DNA from 2 places in the Methylocystis sp. MJC1 genome. Region 2 is predicted to be linked to the other one. Evidence: riboswitches for the same ligand, from Rfam matches in the RefSeq annotation. Region 2 holds a riboswitch; the other holds the start of a gene.

Region 1 (3,210 bases), 1.7 Mb from region 2:
ATAACGCCCGTTTTAACATCGTCGCGGTCTGGCAGGCCCAAATGCTCTTTAGGGGTTACGTAACAGAGCATCGCCGTGCCGAACCAGCCGATCATCGCCGCCCCGATGCCGGACGTAATATGATCGTAGCCGGGCGCGATGTCGGTGACGAGCGGACCGAGCGTGTAGAACGGCGCCTCGCCGCAGGCTTTCAGCTGCTTGTCCATATTGGCTTTGATCTCGTGCATCGGCACATGGCCGGGGCCTTCGATCATCACCTGGCAGCCCTTCTCCCAGGCGATCTTGGTGAGTTCGCCGAGCGTCTCCAGCTCCGCGAATTGTGCGGCGTCATTGGCGTCGGCGTTTGAGCCGGGGCGCAATCCGTCGCCGAGAGAGAAGGAGACGTCATATTTGCGCATAATGTCGCAAATCTCGTCGAAGCGTTCGTAGAGGAAGCTCTCCTTATGCTTGGAGAGGCACCAGCGCGCCATGATCGAGCCGCCGCGCGAGACGATGCCGGTGACGCGATTTGCGGTGAGCGGCACGAAAGCGAGACGCACGCCCGCATGGATCGTGAAATAATCGACGCCCTGCTCCGCCTGCTCGATGAGCGTGTCTTTGAAGACCGCCCAATCGAGCTTCAGCGCGTCGCCGCCGACCTTCTCCAGCGCTTGATAAATCGGCACGGTGCCGATCGGCACGCTCGCGTTGCGGATGATCCAGTCGCGAATGTTGTGGATGTTGCGGCCGGTCGAGAGGTCCATGACCGTGTCGGCGCCCCAGCGCGAGGCCCACACCATCTTCTCGACTTCCTCGGCGACCGAGGAGGTCACGGCCGAGTTGCCGATATTGGCATTGACCTTCACGAGGAAGTTGCGGCCGATGATGACCGGCTCCAGCTCCGGGTGATTGATATTGGCCGGAATGATGGCGCGGCCGCGCGCGATCTCCGAGCGCACGAATTCGGGCGTGACGAATTCGGGTATGTCCGCGCCGAAGCTTTCGCCATCGGCGATGCGGTTTTTGGCGGCGTCGAGCGCGCGTTCGCGGCAAAGGTTCTCGCGATGCGCGACATAGATCATCTCCTCCGTGACGATCCCGGCGCGGGCGAATTCGAGCTGTGTGACAGGCGCCGAGCCGGCGGCGCGATAAAGCTTGCGCTCGGCCGGGCATGGCGGCACGAGCCGCTCGCCTTCGGCAAAGCCATTGTCCTCGGGCTTGACCGCGCGGCCCTGATAGGCCTCCAACCCCGCGCGCGTCGCGAGCCAAGGCCGCGCCGACGGCAGGCCAGCGGAGAGATCGGGCGTGAAATTCTTGCAGCCATAGGGGCCGGATTGGTCGTAGACCCGCAAGGGCGCCTCGCCGGATGAGGGATCGAGCGCGATCTCGCGATAGGGCACGCGGATGTCGGCGCGCCCTTCGGGCGACGAATAGAGCTTGCGCGACTTGCCGATCGGGCCGGTGGTGACGCTGAGCGGCGTGCGTTTGTCGTGGATATTCATCGTCACGCTTCCTTCGATCGCGCTCCTTAAAAGGGAGCGGATGAGGGCCAAGCAGACTAAGAACGGAATCCGGATGAGGGGCGCGGCGCGCCCTGCCCTGGCATTCCCTCCGCCGGCATGACCCGGATCAGGTTCGACGGGTGCTTCTCAGCCGCAGCCTGCGGCGCCCCTCGCCATTGAAAGGAAACTAATCGCTTCCCCCCGTGGCGGCAAGACGGATGGGGACAGATGGCCGAGCCCTCGCTAGATTGCGCGAAGGAGCCCTTTGGGAGGAAGTCGCATAAGGCGCTCGCTTGCGCTCAATTTCTTTGCGGGCCCCTTCCGTCGCGCGTAGCGGATAGCGCCCCTATTCGAGATTGGCCTATACGGCCGCAAAGCGAGACCCGCGTTAGATTGCGCTTCTTCATTTGCACTGACGAGACTGGCGGACATGAACCAATCCTCTCTGCGCGGGCTCTCCTCCGAAGAAGCCGCGCGCCGCCTTGCAGAATTCGGCCCGAACGCCCCGCCCGAAGCCAAGCCCCCCGGCGTCTTCGCGATCGTCCTGCGCACGCTCAAAGAGCCGATGTTCTTCCTGCTCGCGGCGGCGGCGACGCTATACCTATTCGTCGGCGATCTCGGCGAAGGACTCTTCATGGTTGCCGGCGCCGGCGCGACCATCGGGCTCGTCGTCATCCAGGAGCTGCGCAGCGAGCGCGCCCTTCAGGCCCTTCGGCAGCTCGCGGAGCCCATGGCGCATGTCATTCGCGACGGCGAGGAGCGACGCATTCCCGCGCGCGATCTCGTTCCGGGCGACATTGTTCTCGTCGGCGAGGGACAGCGGGCGCCCGCCGACGCCATTCTTCTCGCCGGCGACGCGCTGGTAGTCGACGAGTCGATCCTCACCGGCGAATCCGCGCCGGTCACGAAGACGCTTGCTGGCGACGGCGCGGAGCTCGCCTTCCCGGACCCAGGCGGCGATTACACGCCCTTCCTCTATGCCGGCTCCATGATCGTGCGCGGCTCTGGCGTGGCGCAGGTTGCGCGCACGGGCCCGCGCACGGCGGTCGGGGGACTTGGCGCCTCGCTCGCCGCCATCAAGGGCGAGCCGAGCCCTTTGCAGAAACGTACCGGGGCGCTGGTAGCGCGGCTCGGCGCCTTCGCCCTGCTCTTCTGTGCGCTGGTGATCCTCGCTTACGGCCTCGTGCATGGCGATTGGTTCGAAGGGGCGATCGCCGGCATTACGCTCGCCATCGGTCTGCTGCCGGAAGAATTCCCGATGGTGCTGGCGATCTTCCTCGCCATCGGCGCCTTCCGGCTCGCCAGCCGCAATGTGCTTGTGCGCCGCTCCTCCGTCACCGAGACGTTGGGCTCGACCTCCCTCCTCTGCGTCGACAAGACGGGCACTTTGACCGAAAACCGCATGGCCGTGGCGCGGCTCTATATCGGCGATGGCGTTGAACCGGTACCCGACGCGCCGGACGCCGAGCAGCACCGGCTGATCCAGGCCGCGCTACGCGCGTCGAGCGCCAACCCGGTCGACCCCATGGACCGCGCCATCCATGCGATGGCCGAAAGGTTGGAAATCCCAGCTGGCGGCACGGCGATCGAGAGCTTTCCCATCAAGCCGGAGCTGCTCGCTTTCATTCAGTCGTGGCGGGTGGATGGCGGCGCGTTGAAAGCCGCCAAGGGCGCGCCCGAGGCGATCTTCCGGCTCGCGCGAGCGAGCGAAGCGGAGCACGCGCGTTAT
Region 2 (3,210 bases):
GGCTTGGCTAGAAAGGCGAGCCGCCCGGCCTCGACAGCGAGGCCGAAAGCGCGCGCCATGGCGACGGGATCGCCCGCCCGCGAGACCGCCGTATTCAGCAGCACGGCGTCATAGCCCATCTCCATCACGGTCGCGGCATGAGAGGGCGCGCCGAGCCCTGCGTCGACGACGAGCGGCGTACCCGGGAAATGCGCCCGCAAAGCCCGCAAGGCGAACGTATTGTTGACGCCGCGCCCCGAACCGATCGGCGCCGCCCAGGGCATCAAAACCTTGCAGCCTGCGTCGAGGAGCTTTTCGGCGACCACGAGATCGTCGGTCGTATAGGGAAAAACCTTGAAACCATCCCCGACGAGCGCCTTCGCCGCTTCCACGAGGCCGAAAACGTCGGGCTGCAGCGTATCTTCCTCGCCGATCACTTCGAGCTTGATCCAATCGGTCTCGAATACCTCGCGGGCCATTTGCGCCGTCGCAATCGCCTCCTTGGCCGTGCGGCAGCCCGCCGTATTGGGAAGCACGCGCGCGCCGAGGTCCCGAACGAGGGTCCAAAAGCTCTCGCCCGCGCGCGAGCCGCCTGCCTCCCGCCGCAACGAAACCGTGACGATCTCGCAGCCCGAGGCGCGGATGGCCTCGGTGAGAATCGCGGGCGAGGGATAGCGCGCCGTCCCCAGCAGCAGCCGCGATCGTAGCGCAACGTCGTAGAAGGTGAGCGTATCAGCGGCGTTCATTGGACGCTTTGCACTCATCCGCCCTGCCGCGGCGTGACGATCTCCACCGCGTCGCCCTCATGAAGCATGGTCTTTTCACGGTCCCTGTCGCGCACGAATTCCTGGTTCAGCGCCGTGCCGACCTTCTGATCCTCGTAGCCCAATTCGCGCAGCAGGGCCTCCAAAGTGGTGGAGTCCACCTCACGCGGACGCCCGTTCACCCGAATCTGCATCCATCACCTCCGGAAAATAGGCGCCGCGGAGAACAACCTCGGCAGCGCGGCGCGCGAGCGCGGGGGCAAGCAGGAAACCGTGCCTGTAGAGCCCATTGATATAGATCGTCTTTCCACTTTGCGTCAGGCGCGGAAGATTATCCGGATAGGCCGGCCGCACGTCCGAGCCCATTTCGACGATCTCCGCCTCGGCGAAGGCCGGGTGAATGGCGAAGGCGGAATTGACAAGCTCCACAACGGAGCGCGCTGTCACCCGCGCGCGCTCCTCATTTTCGATCATGGTCGCCCCGACCATGAATAGACCCTCCCCGCGCGGCACGACATAGACCGGCCGGCGCGGATGCAGCATGCGAATTGGGCGGGAGAGAACAATCTCGTCGCTGCGCAAAACCAGCATCTCGCCCTTCACGCCGCGCAGCCGAGGGAGCGCGTCGCGCGCGGCGAACCCCCGGCAGTCGATGGTCCAGTCGGGATGGGTCGCAAGCGCATCCGCCTCCGCGCCATAATGCCGCACGACGTTGGGCATCGCAGCGAGCCTGTCCGCGAGCGCTTGCATGGCGGCGCGCGGATCGAGATGCGCCTCCCGCGCAAAGAAGAGCGCGGCGTCGAAACGATTCGCCAAATCCGGCTCGAACGCCGCGACGCCCGCGCCGTCGAGCCGCTCGAAATGATCCGTGCGCCGGGCGAAATCCAAAAGCTCCGCGCGCTCGCGCGGCGCGGCGACGACGAGGGTTCCGGCGATCGTGGCGACTGGAATGTCCGAGGTCCAGAACGCGAGCGCCTCCTGCCCAAGCTCGGCCACGAGCGGCTCGGCGCTCTCCAGTTCGCACCAAGGCGCGATCATGCCGCCCGCAAAGCGCGAGCAGCCCTGGCCGGGCGCCGTCTGACGCTCGACGAGCTCCACCTGCGCCCCGGCCCGCGCCAAGGCATAGGTCGCGCAAAGCCCGGCGACGCCGGCGCCGATGACGCGCGCTAGCATAGCGCGCCTGCAAGGTTACGGGAGTTGTACACCATCCCTCCGCCAGCATTTGAACTGGATCAGGTTCAAAGGGTCGCCGCGCCCCACGTTCGTCATAAACGCGCTTCGCAGCCTCTCAGCCCCATGGCGGCGCGATCCTTCCGCCGCCGGGCGGGGCTCCCCCGGCGCGTGAAGACTCGCGCAAAACAGCCATCCACGTCAAGCGGCGCGGCGCCGGCGCATGACGTTTGTGTGGCAGGAAGCGGGCTTGCAAGACAGGCTCGGATCGCCCAAGCTCCGTGCATAAGAATTCGCGTCAAGGAACAACTCGGCGCGCTTAATCGGGAGTGAAACCATATGCGCCTCGTCTCTATGCCGGCTGGTCTCCGTGCGGCTGCAGCCGCCATTCTCGTCGCCGGCGTCCTCGGCCTCGCCGCCCCTGCCGAGGCGGCCAAGCTCGGCCCCTATTTCCCGATTCCGAACGGCTTCAACCTTACCGGCGTCGCCCGCGACGCGCTGCTGAACATCCAGGCGAGCTGGCTGAAGAACGGCCTCGACAATCTGGAGAAGGCGAAGAAAGAGACGGAAGCCGCGCTGGAAAAGGCCAAGGGCGGCGCGCAGGACCAGGTCGCGGCGCTGGAAGCAAAGGCCAAGGACCTCGACAAGCTGATCGACGACACAAAGGCCGAGATCGCCGTTGCGACCGACTCGAGCGCCTCGCAGGCAATTCAGAAGGACCGCAAGAACAAGCTCCTTCTCAATCTCAATCAGTGGATCAACGAACTGAACCGCATGGCGACCGAGCAGATGAAGATCGCCATCATGTCGGACGGCGCGGTCGCCATGACCGCGGAAAAGCTCAATCACCAGTATTCGCAGAATGCCGACGATCTCGAGCAGGCAAAGCACGATGTGAGCATGGAAAACTGGGGCAAGTGATCGACTGCTGATAAGCGGCTCCCATTCTCTCGTCATTGCGAGGAGCGGAGCGACGAAGCAATCCGGGGCAGCCACGGCGGCCCTGGATTGCTTCGCTTCGCTCGCAAACGGCATGAAACGTTTTTGTTCTGAATCCCGGATCGCTCGCTGCGCGAGCATCGGGAACGCCCGCGAAGCCTTCCCGCTTACGGCGCGCCGTCCTTCCTCAGAACGGAAAATCGTCGCTGACCGCAGGCTTCCGCAGATCGGCCTCGAGCCGTTCCAGTCGCTGCGCCGCGTCTTCCACCGCCGCCGTCGCGCGTTCTTCCAGCGCTGCGGCGGCTTTTCTTACCGCGTCGAGCTCGGCGCGCAGGGCGACGACGTCCGCTTCCAAGGC

The links. A riboswitch is a leader RNA that binds a small molecule or an ion and turns the genes downstream of it on or off. The one in region 2 is predicted to bind thiamine pyrophosphate.
Region 1: it holds a riboswitch for thiamine pyrophosphate, as region 2 does, so the genes downstream of both, thiC (phosphomethylpyrimidine synthase ThiC) here and OGR47_RS01295 (FAD-dependent oxidoreductase) in region 2, are expected to answer to the same signal.

The regions. Positions count from the first base shown of each region.
Region 1 is NZ_CP107558.1:1,971,309-1,974,518, reverse strand. Features, by position in the region: gene thiC (phosphomethylpyrimidine synthase ThiC) at 1-1,481, opposite strand, end outside; TPP riboswitch at 1,568-1,662, opposite strand; gene OGR47_RS09555 (cation-translocating P-type ATPase) at 1,912-3,210, shown strand, end outside.
Region 2 is NZ_CP107558.1:262,705-265,914, reverse strand. Features, by position in the region: gene OGR47_RS01305 (thiazole synthase) at 1-725, opposite strand, end outside; gene thiS (sulfur carrier protein ThiS) at 740-937, opposite strand; gene OGR47_RS01295 (FAD-dependent oxidoreductase) at 906-1,916, opposite strand; TPP riboswitch at 1,933-2,089, opposite strand; gene OGR47_RS01290 (hypothetical protein) at 2,253-2,834, shown strand; gene OGR47_RS01285 (cell division protein ZapA) at 3,040-3,210, opposite strand, start outside.